Regions from separate parts of the Pseudomonas sp. NPDC086581 genome, predicted to be linked through region 3. Evidence: riboswitches for the same ligand, from Rfam matches in the RefSeq annotation. Region 3 holds a riboswitch; each other region holds the start of a gene.
The links. A riboswitch is a leader RNA that binds a small molecule or an ion and turns the genes downstream of it on or off. The one in region 3 is predicted to bind cobalamin.
Positions count from the first base shown of each region.

Region 1: linked by a shared signal. The riboswitch ahead of cobG (precorrin-3B synthase) and the one ahead of ACIPK7_RS19285 (TonB-dependent receptor domain-containing protein) in region 3 are both predicted to bind cobalamin.
Region 2: linked by a shared signal. The riboswitch ahead of ACIPK7_RS02735 (TonB-dependent receptor plug domain-containing protein) and the one ahead of ACIPK7_RS19285 (TonB-dependent receptor domain-containing protein) in region 3 are both predicted to bind cobalamin.
Region 4: linked by a shared signal. The riboswitch ahead of ACIPK7_RS18640 (CbtB-domain containing protein) and the one ahead of ACIPK7_RS19285 (TonB-dependent receptor domain-containing protein) in region 3 are both predicted to bind cobalamin.

Region 1 covers NZ_JBIVBR010000009.1:50,302-53,901, forward strand. Annotated here, with positions in the region: gene ACIPK7_RS18575 (precorrin-2 C(20)-methyltransferase) at 1-343, opposite strand, end outside; gene ACIPK7_RS18580 (precorrin-8X methylmutase) at 343-969, opposite strand; gene cobG (precorrin-3B synthase) at 962-2,317, opposite strand; cobalamin riboswitch at 2,395-2,636, opposite strand; gene cbiE (precorrin-6y C5,15-methyltransferase (decarboxylating) subunit CbiE) at 2,704-3,600, shown strand, end outside.
Region 2 covers NZ_JBIVBR010000001.1:556,098-559,697, reverse strand. Annotated here, with positions in the region: gene ACIPK7_RS02745 (cupin domain-containing protein) at 1-141, opposite strand, end outside; gene ACIPK7_RS02740 (VOC family protein) at 319-747, shown strand; cobalamin riboswitch at 821-1,028, shown strand; gene ACIPK7_RS02735 (TonB-dependent receptor plug domain-containing protein) at 1,221-3,077, shown strand; gene ACIPK7_RS02730 ((2Fe-2S) ferredoxin domain-containing protein) at 3,077-3,600, shown strand, end outside.
Region 3 covers NZ_JBIVBR010000009.1:191,763-195,362, forward strand. Annotated here, with positions in the region: gene tesB (acyl-CoA thioesterase II) at 1-102, shown strand, start outside; gene ACIPK7_RS19280 (HAD family hydrolase) at 99-698, shown strand; gene ACIPK7_RS19285 (TonB-dependent receptor domain-containing protein) at 999-2,855, opposite strand; cobalamin riboswitch at 2,944-3,140, opposite strand; gene dxs (1-deoxy-D-xylulose-5-phosphate synthase) at 3,178-3,600, opposite strand, start outside.
Region 4 covers NZ_JBIVBR010000009.1:63,853-67,452, reverse strand. Annotated here, with positions in the region: gene ACIPK7_RS18650 (cobalamin biosynthesis protein) at 1-319, opposite strand, end outside; gene ACIPK7_RS18645 (CbtA family protein) at 397-1,107, opposite strand; gene ACIPK7_RS18640 (CbtB-domain containing protein) at 1,201-1,386, opposite strand; cobalamin riboswitch at 1,492-1,708, opposite strand; cobalamin riboswitch at 1,769-1,964, shown strand; gene cobW (cobalamin biosynthesis protein CobW) at 2,058-3,110, shown strand; gene cobN (cobaltochelatase subunit CobN) at 3,225-3,600, shown strand, end outside.

The DNA of each region.
Region 1 (3,600 bases), 140 kb from region 3:
ACGGGTCGCCCTCGCAGATCACCGCCACGTCGCGGCCGGCATCCAGGTGCATCGCCACCTGCTCGGCAGCGGTGTCATAGAAGTCGCTGATCACGCCTTCGTAGGTCAGCGGTGGCTCCAGCTTCTCGGTAGTCACCGGGTAGACCAGCGGCAGGCGTTGCTGCTCATCGAGCAGGTGCTGCTCGATGATGGCGAAGGCGTTTCCGCCCTGGCCGGCGTGGTGCTTGGCCTTGGCCACGAAATAGCCGATCACCGGGGAGGCGCGCAGCAGGCGCAGGGCCTTGAGGGTCAGCAATTCCGGGTCGCCCGGGCCGACGCCCAGGCCGATGAGGCGGCCGGTCATCACTCCACCTCCGTGGCCAGGGCGTTCACTGCGGCGGCGGCCATCGCGCTGCCGCCACGGCGACCGCGGACGATCACGTAGGGCACGCCACGGCTGTCGGCGGCGAGGGCGTCCTTGGACTCCATGGCGCCGACGAAGCCCACCGGGAAACCGAGGATCAGCGCCGGTTTCGGCGCGCCGGCATCGAGCATTTCCAGCAGGTAGAAGAGCGCGGTCGGCGCGTTGCCGATCACCACCACGCTGCCTTCCAGGTGCTCGCGCCAGTGCTCCAGCGCCACCGCCGAGCGGGTGTTGCCCAGTTCGCGGGCGAGGTCGGGTACGTCTGCATTGTTGAGGGTGCAGATCACCTCGTTGTGGGCCGGCAGGCGCGCGCGGGTGATGCCCTCGGCGACCATCCGCGCATCGCAGAGGATCGGTGCGCCAGCGGCCAGCGCCGCACGGCCGATGGCCCCGGCGCCGGCGGAGAAGTGCAGGTCCTGCACGACGTCGACCATGCCGCAGGCGTGGATCACCCGCACGGCGAGTTTCTCGAGGTCGGCGGGAATGCCGGACAGGTCGGCTTCGGCGCGAATAGTGGCGAAGGACTGGCGGTAGATCGCCTGGCCGTCGCGAATGTAATCAAGCATCGGTGAGGGCTCCGGGTGCGGCCAGCAGGTCGCCGGCGGCATCGAGGGAAAGGTTGCGCGCCACTGGCTGGCCGAAGCCGGCCACGCCATCGGCGCGACGGAACAGGTCATAGCGGCCGTCGGCGACGGCCAGCAGGGTGTAAGGGGCGACGTGGGCGGCGGCGCAGGAGCGCGGGCAGCCGCACAGGTGTACACCGGCCGGCGGTGCGTGGCGCAGGCGCTCGGCCAGGCGCAGCGCATCGGCCTTAGTGTCGGCCAGCCCACGGGCGCAACCGCTGGAACCGCTGCATGCGACGAGGCGCGACAGCGGCTGCGCGGCGTCGATCACCAGGCCGAGGTTGGCCAGCGCGCCGAGCACGACGGCGGCATCGGTTTGTGCCACGCCAGGGAGGATCAGACTTTGCCAGGGCGTCAGACGCAGCTGTCCGACGCTGAAGCGCTCGGCAAGATCCGCGAGGCCGAACAGGGTGGTGCTGTCGAGGCGTCCGAGGACGAATCCCGCGCCGACCATGACCCGTTCCGGCTGACGCTGGGGCTGAATTCCGAGATGGCCGAAAGCCTGCGGCGCAGGACGTCGCCAGTTATCCACAGCCGCTCCGAGTTGCAGCGGGAAGGGCAGGCGTTGCTGCAGGCGCTCCAGCAGCACTTCATCGCGAAGCATCTCGCGCAGGTGGCGCATGCGCGTCTGGCCGTCGCCGGCAAGATCGAGGAACAGGTGCAGCAGAGTTTCCACCAGCAGCGGTACCTGTTCGGCGCTGACGGCGGCGAGAGCAGGGCGATCGGTCTCGCGCTGCGGTGGGCAGCCGGCCAGGCCGAAGGCGAACAGCGGCGCGGCACCGTCGGACATGGCCGAAAGCCAGAGATCGTTGGGGTGTTCCAGCATCGCCAGCGTTTCGCCGGCGTCCAGCTGGATGCCGAACTTGGGCGACAGGCCGTGGAAGCGCGGGGTGTGCTCCAGCAGGTCGAGCAGCTGGCGGGCCAGCGGGCTCGCGTCGAACGCGCTGCCAGTGTCCAGGCCGAGCGCCGGGCTGACCAGCAGGTTGCGCACGTCGTCCGAAGCCAGCTCACGCGGGCCGAGGCCGGCGGCCAGCAGTTCACGGCTCAGCGCATTTTCGGCGCCGGCATGTACGCCGCGAATTTGCAGGTTGGCGCGGTTGGTCGCTTCGAGCACGCCGTCTGCATGCCGTTCGGCCGCCAGGGCGATGGCGCGCGCGGCGTTGGCGTCGAGTTGCCCGCAAGGCAGCTTGAGGCGGCAGATGCCCCCATCGCGGGAGGCCACGATGCGCAGCAGGCCGGGGCAGGCATGCGGACGGACGGGCAGGGCTGAAGGGTCTTGCACGGTGGTCACCAGGGCTGGATCGCGGTGACCTGCGAATCCCCCAAAGGGGACTTCACGACACCGATACACCCCGCTCGATGTCTGCACGCGCGACTGGTTTCGTCGGCAGGTCTCCTGGCTGGCAGGTCCTCATCCAGCGCGGCCTTCCCGGTTGCCCAGTGGCCTGGCCGGCGGCACGGAACGTCGTTCTCGTGTCGCCGCATTGCGCGGACTCGCTGCTTACAGTTGCGGGGGCAGCCACGGCTTAACCGTGTTCCCTCTTCGGCTCTGAGAAACTTCACCGCAAAAGGCGAAGCGTCCTACGAGCACCGACGAAGCGGGTATTATGCCTGCTTTGTTCGGAGGCAGGAAAAGCCTGCCCGTCGGATCGATCGTCGCACCCCTGAGGACATTTCATGACGCCCTGGCTGACCATTGTCGGCATCGGCGAGGACGGCTATGCCGGCCTCGGCAAGGCCGCGCGCCGCGCCCTGCTCGCCGCCAGCGAAGTGATTGGCGCGCCACGCCAGCTGGAGTTACTGCCGCATTGCCTGGGCGCCCGTCGCCAGGCCTGGCCGAGCCCGTTCAGCCTGGAGCCGGTCTTGCGTCGACGCGGTGAGCCGACCTGCGTGCTGGCCAGCGGCGACCCGATGCTGTTCGGCGTCGGCGCAAGCCTTGCCCGTCAGATTCCGTCCGAGGAAATGCTCGTACTTTCCGCGCCGTCTTCCGCTTCGCTCGCTGCCGCGCGGATGGGCTGGGCGTTGCAGGACTGCACGCTGCTGTCGCTGGTGGCGCGCCCATTGGCGGCACTCAATGCGCAGATCCACGACGGCGCGAAGCTGCTGATCCTCAGCAACGATGGCAGCAGCCCGGCGGCCATCGCTGCGCTGCTGCGCGAACGGGGTTTCGGCGCGAGTCGCCTCAGCGTGCTGGAGCACCTGGGCGGCGAGGTGGAGCGACGCATCGACGGACTCGCCAGCGACTGGTCGCCGAGCGAGACCGCCGCGCTGAATCTCGTTGCGGTGCAATGCGTGGCGGGTGCTGACGCTGTTCGCCTGCCGCTGACCACCGGCCTGCCGGACGAGGTCTACCGCCATGACGGCCAACTGACCAAGCGCGATGTTCGCGCCGTAACCCTGGCGCGGCTGGCGCCGAAGCCCGGTGAGCTGCTGTGGGATGTCGGCGCCGGTTGCGGTTCCATCGGCATCGAATGGATGCGCGCACATCCGAGCTGCCGCACGCTGGCCATCGAAGCCAACGACGGGCGCCAGGAGCACATTCGCTTCAACCGTGACGCCCTTGGCGTGCCGGCG
Region 2 (3,600 bases), on a different contig from region 3:
GTGGCTGTGCCAGACGAAGTCGCCCTGCAGCTTCACCACCTTGAACTGGTAGTCGTTCATCTCGGCGATCACCCGTGGTTGCCAGGTTTCACTGATGCGGTCGAGCTTGGCCTGCAGGTTGATCGGTTGGCGTTGGGTCACGGTGGTGTTCTCCTTGGGATCGTTGCGTCGACACTACGACCGACCCGTCGAGCGGTCTTGCAGGAAATTGCGCTTCGATGCGGCTTACCGATTTGCTGCTGGTCGCCGCATGGCGCTGAGGGGCGAAAACGGGTGACTATGCTCAGATCATCGCGCCCGTTCTTGCTGGAGACCGCCATGTCCACGCCCGCTCCCATTGCCCGCCCCAGCGTCATCCCTTGCCTGCGCTACCGCGATGCGCCCCAGGCCATCGACTGGCTGTGCGCCACCTTCGGCTTCCAGCGGCAACTGGTGGTCGCCGATGATCATGGCGGCATCGCCCACGCGCAGCTGGCGCTGGCCGACGGCAGCGGGCTGGTGATGCTCGGGTCATTGCACGACAACGAATACGGCCGGCTGATGCGCCAGCCCGACGAGATGGGCGGCTGCACGCAGAGCATCTACGTGGTGGTGAAGGATGCCGAGGTGCTGTATCGCGCGGCAGTGGACGGCGGCGCGCAGATCGTCATCGACATCAAGGACGAGGACTACGGCGGCCAGGGTTTCACCTGCCGTGATCCGGAAGGGCACATCTGGAGTTTCGGCACCTACGATCCCTGGCACTGATCCCGCGCTTTCGCGCCAAGCCCGCAACATCCTGCCCAACCCCTGCGCTTGACGCTTTCGTCCGCCAAGTGTTCAGATTCGCCCCGTTTCAGGTGCCCCCCGCCGCCGTGCGTGGGGTGAAACGGGAAGCCGGTGCGTCGCCCTCGTGCGACCAGTCCGGCGCTGCCCCCGCAACGGTAAGCGAGCGAAGCATCCACTAGGCCACTGTGCTCAGGCATGGGAAGGCGGACGTTTCATGACCCTCGCAAGCCCGGAGACCGGCCTGGAACCTGTTTGGCAAACCCGCGGTGGGCGGGCGTGAGCCGGTTCCCGGGGCGCGCTCGTTCCGGGTGTCGCTGCGCCGCCTGCGAAATCCCGATTTCGAGGCGATCACCTTGCAACATTCTTCGTTCCTGAACCGGCGTGTCCTGCGCTGGAGTTCTGTCCTTCCTCTCTGTGTCCTTGGCTCGCAGCTCGCTGCGGCGCCGCTCGACCTGGCCGATGAAATCGTCAGCGGCCCTTCCGTGGAATCCACCACCGTGGCCGACATGGCCCGCTACGGCAGCAAGCTGGAGGTCATCGACCGCCAGCAGATCGAACGCGCCGGCCCCAGCGCCGACATCACCCGCGTGCTGCAGATGGTCGTGCCCGGCCTGTTCGTTGCGCCGAAGAACGGACCGTTCGACTACGGCACCTACTCACTGCTCGGCGGGCGTAATGACGACACGCTGATCCTGCTGGACGGCGTGCGGCTGAACAACCGCCTCTACGGCGGCATCTACATCGACACCCTGCCGACCACCGCGGTGGAGCGCATCGAAGTGCTCAAGGGCGGCCAGGGCCTGCTGTTCGGCACCCAGGCGGTGTCCGGGGTGATCAACATCGTCACCCGCAGCGCGCGGAGCCGCGAGGCGGCCGGCGAAGTGAATCTCGGCCTGGACACCTTCAAGGGCCGCAGTGGTGATGCCCGCGCCGAGAAGATCGCGCAGAACGGCCTGGGCGACCTCGGCCTGATGGCCTACGTCAGCCACAACCGCTCCGACGGCTACCAGCCCTACCGCGACCGCGACATGACCGACACGGTGAGCGACAAGCGTCGCTCCTACGACGTCAACGTATTCGGCGCCAAGGCCATCCAGGCCATCGGCGATGCCTCGCGGCTGGAGCTGTTCTACCAGTACGCCGACGCCGAGCTGGACTTCGCCCGGCCAACTTCCAACCACCACACCAGCAACAACCGCGTGCAGCAGATTGCCACGGCGACTTTCCAGCAGAGCGTCAGCGAGGACTTCAGCTGGTTCGCCAAGACCCACATCAATGACTGGGATACCCGCTACGACCGCGTCTACAACCTGCAGGGCGGCGGCACCCAGGTGCTCAATCACAACGACTACTGGGGCTTCACCGACTGGGGCGCGCAGCTCGAAGGCAAGGCGAAGCTGGCGGGCGGTCACGAGCTGGTCCTGGGCAACGACAACCAGTGGTACAAGGGCCAGGACGATGTGCTGATCATCGACAACGACAAGGCCGAGTCCCACGCGCTCTACGCCCAGCTGCGGCCGAACATCGAGGCGCTGCCCGACTGGCACCCGAGCCTGGGCGTGCGCCGCGAGGAAATCTCCGGCGGTGAAGGCGCCACCGTGTGGATGCTGACCTCGCTTTACGACCTCACGCAGCAGCTCAAGCTGCGCGGCCAGTTCGGCACCGCCTTCAAGCTGCCCACCGCCGAGCAGTTGTTCGTCAACGAGCCGGGCGATGAAGTCGGCAACCGCGACCTCAAGCCCGAGCGCAGCCGCAACGCCGAGCTGGGCCTGGACTACAACGGCGAGCTGTTCGAGCAGCCGTGGAGCGGCAGCGTCACGCTGTTCCGCCGCGAGATCACCGATCTCATCACCCTCGCGGGCGATCAGTGGGTGAACGGCAACGGCGAGATCACCGTACGGGGCATCGAAGCCAACGGTCAGTTGCAGGTTGGCCGGCACTGGCAGGTCTCGGCCGACGCCACGCGCAACCTGGTGGACAGCCGTGAGGGGGTGACGGTGAACAACATCCCGCACTTCTTCGCCCGTGTGCGCCTGGGCTATGACGACAGCCTCTGGGGGGCGGGCCTTGCCACGCGCTATATCGGCTCCATCGTCAGCGCCCAGGACGACGACTATGGCCACTACACGGTGCTCGACGGCGACGCCTACCGCTACCTCGACGCTGCCCACGCGCACCGTCTGAGCCTGCTGCTGGAGAACCTGCTGGACCGCGACTACGCCACTGGTCGCACCAGCAACGGCATCCGCCAGGTGGACAACCTCGGCCGGCCGCGCACCGCCGAGCTGCGCTACACCTTCAGCTTCTGATGAAGGCCATCCTGCTGGTCGGCCCGCTGGCCGGAGCCCAGGGCGAGCGCCTGCATCGCGAGGTATCGGCGCGTCTTGCCGGTGTCGAATGCATCGATACCGGCGAGGGTTTCGATTCGCTGTGGGCGCGGGTGCGCGAGCTCTTGGCCGAGGAGCGAGAACTGCTGCTGGTGGACCTTGAACCGACCGGCGACGGCGCCTATCTCGACTGGTTGCGGGCTGAACTGGCTGCCTTGTTCGCGGAGCACCCGCAGGCGCCGCCGCCGAAGGTCACCGCTTCTGCGCTCGGCCGGCGCGGGCTGGATGCGGCGGCGGTGCTGGCGGCGATTGATGATCCGGCGCAACAGCTGGATTGCCAGGGCGTCGGCGAAGTGCCGTCGCAGCCGGACTGGTCCGCGCCACCGCCGCACCGGCATCACCTGTTCCTCTGCACCGGGCCGCGTTGTGTGCGGCGCGGTGCGCTGCCGTTATGGAAGACCCTGCGTCGCGAGCTGATCCGCCTCGATCTGTACGAGAACGCCGA
Region 3 (3,600 bases):
GGCCGCGGCTTCGTGCGCGGCAGTATCTTCAATCGTGACGGCCAGCTGGTCGCTTCCTCGACCCAGGAAGGCCTGATCCGTCGCCGCGAGGACTGGGCATGACGCTGGAAAGCATCCGCCACTGGGTGTTCGACATGGACGGCACCCTGACCCTGGCAGTGCACGATTTTCCGGCGATCAAGCGCGCCCTGGGGATTCCCCAGGAGCACGATATCCTCACCCACCTGGCCGCGCTGCCGGAGGACGAAGCGGCGGCCAAGCATGCCTGGCTGCTGGAGCACGAGCGCGAGTTGGCGGTGGCTTCGAGAGCCGCGCCGGGTGCGGTGGAGCTGGTGCGAGCGCTGCATGGCGCTGGCTACCGACTGGGCATCCTTACCCGCAATGCCCATGAGCTGGCGCTGATTACGCTGGACGCCATCGGTATCGGCGATTGCTTCCTCACCGAGGATGTTCTCGGCCGTGGCGAAGCCGATCCCAAGCCCAGTCCGGACGGCTTGCTGCGCCTCGCCGCGCGCTGGGACGTGGTGCCGCAGAAGATGCTCATGGTGGGTGATTACCGCTTCGACCTCGACTGCGCCCGCGCCGCCGGGGCGCGCAGTGCGCTGGTGAACCTGCCAGAAAACCCCTGGCCCGAACTGACCGATTGGCATGCGCGCGATTGCGCGGAGCTGGGGCGGATGGCGGGGGTTCTGGTCTAAGCCCGTGGTTGTGCGGGTTCGCGAGCAAGCTCGCTCCTACGAAGAGCAGCCCGGCAAACTCCGAAGCTTCGGCGTAAACAGGACCTGCAGGAGCGAGCTTCCTCGCGAACCCATTTCCACACCGGTGTTCTGTCTGGGCGGTAGGGCGGATAACGCGCCAGCGTTATCCGCCGGAGGAGTGTGCGGCGGATAACCTGTTCCAGGTTATGCGCCCTACGAAACTGTAGTTTCGCCCTGCGCCGAACGGCCCCCTCTCCCTCCGGGAGAGAGTTAGGGTGAGGGGGCGTCAGGCCGCTTCGCTTACAGCTCCGGCGTCCAGGTCACCGCCAGCAGGGCGGTACGGCCTGGTTCGCGATACGGGCGGGCTTCGCCCATGTAGTCCGTCGGGCTGGTCGGGCGCAGGTAGTCGCCCAGGGTGTAGTCGCGGTCCAGGGCGTTATCCAGCTTCAGGTCGAAGCGAATCTCGTCGCTGGCCAGCCAGCTGGTGCGCAGGTCGAGCACGCCGTAGCCGGACAGCTCGCGGGTGTTGGCCGCGTCGTCGTAGCGCTGGCTGACTGCGCGCCAGGTGCCGCCGACGCCGAAGGCGCCGAACTGGCGATCCAGATCCAGGCTCAGGGTGCGGCGCGCGCGGTACGGCAGGGTATGGCCAGTGTCGCGGTCGCGCGGGTCGATCAGGCTCAGGCCGAGGGCGGCCTGCCAGCCGAGCACGTCGCGGGCGACGCTGGCCTCGAAGCCATTGATGCGTGCCTTGTTGATGTTCTCCGGCTGGTTGCTGGTACTGTCCCAGGCGATCAGGTCGTCGATCTCGGTGCGGTACAGCGAGGCTTCCAGGTGCGTGCCGGAGAAGTCCCCGCGCCATTGCAGCTCGTAGGTCTTCGAGGTCTCGGCCTTCAGGTCCGGGTTGCTGGCGCCGGGGTAGTAGAGGTCGCTGAAGGTCGGCGCGCGGAAGCCTTCGCCGTAGCTGGCGATCCAGGTCTGGCTGTCGCCTACCGGCAGGCTGAGGGCGGCGTTCCAGCTGTTCTGGCTGCCGTAGGCCTGGTTGTTGTCGTGGCGGATGCCCAGCTCGGTGCCGAAGTTGTCGCTCTTGAAGCTGTGCTGGGCGAAGAAGGCGCGGTTGCTGCGCTGGTCGTCGGCGAAGGCGGTGCTGCCGTCGACCTTGTCTTCGTACCAGTCGGCGCCCAGCGCCAGCTGGTTGGCGTCGTCGAGTTGCAGGCGGTTGATCCAGCTCGCCGAGTGGCGGGTGGTTTCCAGCGTGCCGTTGTTCCAGCTGTCGGCGGCGCCTACGGCCTTGTTGCGGTCGAAGCTGCGGCCCAGTTCCAGGCGGCTGTTCCACATCTTCGTAATCTGGCCGTCGAGGTAGGTGCTGTAGCTGCTGACGCGGAATTCGTCGCGGGGTGAGCCCGGCTCGAAGTTGTAGGCGTCGTCGTATTCGTTCTTGCCGCGCTGGTCGTTGAGGTTCAGGCCGGCCTTCCAGTCCTCGCTGAAACGGTGGTCCAGGTTCAGGTGCACGGCCTTGTTGCGCTGGGCGTCGTCGTCGCTGTCGGCGCCGATGTTGTCGCTGGTGCGGTCCCAGCCCTGGCTCTCGTCGAGGCTGCCACCGAGGTTGTAGCGGGTTTGCTCGTCGCCGCCGGACAGGCTCAGGCTGCGTTCGAAGGTGCCGTGGCTACCGGCAGCCAGGCGTACTTCGGGGTGCAGGCCGGCGTCACCGCGGCGGGTGAATATCTGGATGACGCCGCCGATGGCGTCGGCGCCGTACAGTGCGGAACGCGGGCCGCGGGTCACTTCGACGCGCTCGATGCTGTCGATGCTCAGGTAATCCAGGCGGGCGATGCCGCTGCTGGCCGAGGCGATACGCTGGCCGTCCACCAGCACCAGGGTCTGCGCGGTGCTGGTGCCGCGCACGGAGTACGAGACCACGCCGCCGGAGCTGCCCATCTGCACGCCGGGCACGCGGGCGAGCAGGGCGGGAACGCTGCGCACTTGCAGGCGCTCGATGTCGGCACGGGTGAATACGCTGTTGGCCGAAGTGGCTTCGGCACGTGGCTGGGCCTGGCGTGCGGAGGTGATCACCTGGTCGGAGAGCCGGTAGATGTCGTCGGCGGCTAAGGCCAGGCCGGGCAGCAGGCTGGTGGCCAGGGCGAGTCGGGTCAGTTTCATGGAACGTCCTCAAAAGCGGTCGGATGACTTTCGAGGAGGGCGTGGCAAGGGCGGCAGGCCGCACTTGACGGTGCGGCCCTCCGCAACACCTGTCGGGGCGTGTCGAGGGCGGTCTCCGGGCTGCCGACGTCACATCGCCGCCTTCCCGCGTAAGCAGTGGCGGATGGCGATGCTGCGCTCCCGCAGGGAGCGCGTCGGTTACCGTTGCGGGGGCAGCGCAGGTCTTTCACCTGCTTCCCGTTACCTCGAACGAAAACGGGCGCACCTTAGTCGGTGCGCCCGTCACTGGCAATACTCCGGGGGAGGGATGCGCCGATCGGTCTCAGCGTTGGCCGAGGGCCTCCAGGCGCGCCGTCACCGATGTTTCGATGCCGGCGGCGTCTAGCCCGCACTCCGCGAGCATCTGCGCGGGCTTGGCGTGCTCGACGTAGTAGTCCGGCAGGCCCAGGTGCAGGATCGGCTGCTGGATATTCTCGCGGGCGAGGAATTCGCTGACGGCGGCGCCGGCGCCACCCATCACCGAGTTCTCCTCGACGGTCACCAGCAGCTCGTGGCTGGCGGCCAGCTGGCGCACCAGCTCTTCGTCCAGCGGCTTGACGAAGCGCATGTCGGCGACGGTGGCATCGAACTGCTCGGCGACTTTCAGCGCTTCGGCCAGTTGCACGCCGAACACCAGGAAGGCGACCTTGCCGGCCTTGCCTTCGCGGCGCAGCACGCCCTTGCCGATCTCGACCGCTTCCAGCGC
Region 4 (3,600 bases), 130 kb from region 3:
CACCTTGCGCCTCGGCCTGCAGCAATGCCGCCGCTTCGGCCACGCTCGCACTGCCGGTGGCCGCGCGCACGGTTTCGGAAGGGTCGCCCAGGCGCTTCTCGCAGGCCGCGAGCTGTTGCGGCGTGAACAGCGCCAGCGGCAGGTCGAGCGCGGCAGCCAGGGCCGTCAGCCCGTCTTCGTCAGCCTTCAGCGTGGCGCTGGCCAGCGCGGTGAGGTTCGACTCGTCGAGCCCCGCTTCGGCCAATGTTTCTCGCAGCAGCGCACGCAGTTCGTCGAGCGGGCAGCCCCGGCGGCAACCGAGGCCGGCAACCAGTGTCATGGTCGCTCTCCTTGAAGATCAAAATAAAAACCCCGCAGACGGCCGAACCGGCTGCGGGGTCGAGCATAGCGCGTGGATCAGGCCGATGGCGCGAAGCGGCGGAACAGCCAGGCCGCGACCAGGCCGAGCGCCACCCAGAACACCGCGTTGGTGACCAGCGAGGCGATGATGAACTCGTGGGCCAGGCTTTCCGGCGCGAGGCTGGAATGGACCTCCGGCTGCGGCGCGCCGATTACGTGCGGCACCACCAGCAACGCGAGGCCGACGATGCGCAGCGCCCAGTGGCGGCCGAACACCAGCAAAGCAAGACCAGCGGCGGTGGCGGCAGCGGTGCCGATCCACCAGGTCTGCCGCAGGCTCAGGTCGGCGGCGGCCGTGCCAGGGACCTCCGGCGGCAGGCCGAGGGACGGCGCCAGGGTGAACACGGCGAAACCGGCCAGCCCCCAGAACAGGCCCTCGGAGACCCTGCCCGGTTCGCGCAGGGTGAACAGGCCGGCCAGCATCAGGGCGAAGCCCACCGCGACCACCAGGTTGCCGCCGGTGGTGGAAATAATGCGCTGCCAGCCGTCTTCCGGCTCCCAGGCTTCCGCATCATGGTGATGACCCGCAGCAGCGCCGTCGGCGTGCTCGTGGGCGTGCTCCTCGACCAGCACGGCGGCCGGTTCGGATTTCTCATAGGTTTCCGCCTTGAGGATCAGCGGGGATACCCACAGCAGCTGGACCAGGGTCAGCACCAGCGCCGCGATCAGACCGGCGAAACCGGCGGTCTGGGCGATACGTTTGATCATTGCAGTTCTCCGGACAAGACGAGGCTACGAACGCGGCGAACCAGCGATCGCGAGTACCTCGAATCCGCTGCGCTTACGCGCAGGCGGCGCACATCAATGGCAGGGGAAACCGGCGCTATGGCGGGTGTCATGGGCGGCGTTGTGCACCGCGTCGATGTGCGAGAAACCGGCGAAATACACCAGCAGCGCACCGAGCAGGCTGGCGCCGACGGCCAGGCTGATACGCTTGGAAAGGGGGATGGAAGTGCTCGACGCGTGCGTCAGGATGCTGCTGGACATGAACGTTCCCTCTGAAGATCAAAGAAAGAGAACGCAGAGGTTGAACGCATTCGAACGCGCCCGAACGGTCGCGCCACGGCCTGCGCCCGCCCACCGCGGGTTTGCCAAAAACGAAGAATTCCAGGCCGGTCTCCGGGCTTGCGACGCCAGCGAAAACTCTTCGCTGGATGGGTCAGCCTTCCCATGCCTTGGCACAGTGGCTACTGACGACCCTCGATGCGCTTACCGTTGCGGGGGCAGCGCCGGACTGGTCCTTGCGGACGCACCGGCTTCCCGTTTCACCTCGCGCGTGGCGCGAGACACCTGAAACCGCGCAAGCAGACCACGGCCGCCGGCAGGCGTCAACCGATCCCCGGCGATTGACCGCCCCGGCCGCGCTGCGTAGCCTTCCTCCCTTCGAGGTTCTCCGGCACTGGCCGGAGCTAAGAGGGAACGTGGAAATCTTCGGATGCGCCACGGCTGCCCCCGCAACTGTGAACAGCCTGTTCTTTCACACGCCACTGCCGACCAAGGCGGGAAGGCGAAAGAACACGAAAGGGCTGTGAGCCAGGAGACCTGCCTCGAGCAGCATCAAGACAACCGGGCGGGGTGATCCGGTGGCGACCTTCGTTGCGCGGCGAACCCGCGCGCGCGCCCTTCATCCGCCCTCCAATTTCGCTTGCGAGGCGCGCATGAAAACCCTGGCCAAACTCCCCGTCACCATCGTTACCGGCTTCCTCGGCGCCGGTAAGACCACCCTGCTCCGCCATATGCTGGACAACGCCGAAGGCCGCCGCATCGCGGTGATCGTCAACGAATTCGGCGAGCTGGGCATCGACGGCGAAATCCTCAAGCAGTGCTCCATTGGTTGCAGCGAAGAAGAAGCGGTCGGCCGCGTCTTCGAGCTGGCCAACGGCTGCCTGTGCTGCACCGTGCAGGAAGAATTCTTCCCAGTAATGCGCGAACTGGTAGCGCGCCGTGGCGACCTCGACCAGATCCTCATCGAGACCTCCGGCCTGGCCCTGCCCAAGCCGCTGGTACAGGCCTTCCAGTGGCCGGAAATCCGCAACGCCTGCACCGTGGACGCGGTGATCACCGTGGTTGACAGCCCGGCCGTGGCCGCCGGCACCTTCGCCGCCCACCCCGAGCAGGTGGACGAGCAGCGCAAGCAGGACCCGAACCTGGACCACGAATCGCCGCTGCACGAACTGTTCGAAGACCAGTTGGCCAGCGCCGACCTGGTGGTGCTGAACAAGGCCGACCTGCTGGACGCCGAAGCGCTGGCCCGCGTGCGTGCCGAGGTCGCCGAAGAGCTGCCGCCGGCGGTGAAGATCGTCGAAGCCAACTCCGGCCAGCTGCCGCTCTCGGTGCTGCTGGGGCTGAACGCCGAAGCCGAGCTGCACATCGACAGCCGCCCGACCCATCACGACCACGAAGGTCATGAAGACCACGACCACGACGAGTTCGACTCCTTCCATGTCGACCTGCCGGAAGTGGAAGAACGCGCCCTGCTGGACGCACTGAACGCGCTGGTCGAGCGCCACGCCGTGCTGCGCATCAAGGGCTTCGTCGCCATCCCCGGCAAGCCCATGCGCCTGCTGGTACAGGGCGTCGGCAAGCGCTTCGACAAGCACTTCGACCGCGCCTGGCGCAGCGACGAAACCCGCGGCACCCGCCTGGTGGTGATCGGCCAGGAACTGGACCAGGCCACCATCGCCAACGAGCTGCGTACCGCCCTGGCGTAACACTGCTTTTCGTAGGAGCGAGCTTGCTCGCGAACGGCCTCGCAGCGGGGTTTGGTTCGCGAGCAAGAGCTAGGCGCCCCCGCTCCTAAAAGAGCACTCACACCGAGCAAGCCCATGCACCTGCTGCGCACCCAACCCGGCGGCTTCGTCCCCGACGACGGCATCGCCCACCTGGCCCAGACGCCCGCCGAGCTGGTGATCCTCTGCAGCGGCGATTCGCACCTGGCGCTGCTCGCCGAGGCGGCGCGCGAGCTGCCGGAGGACTACCCGAGCCTGCGCCTGGCCAACCCCATGCAGCTGCAGAACCATGCCTCGGTGGACCTCTACGTCGACGAGGTGCTGCAGCACGCCAAGGTCGTCCTGATCTCGGTGCACGGCGGCGTCGGCTACTGGCGCTATGGCATGGAGCAACTGGCGGCGCTGGCCGAGCGCGGCGCCACGTTGATCGCGGTGCCGGGCGACGACAAGCCCGACCCCGAACTCAGCGCCC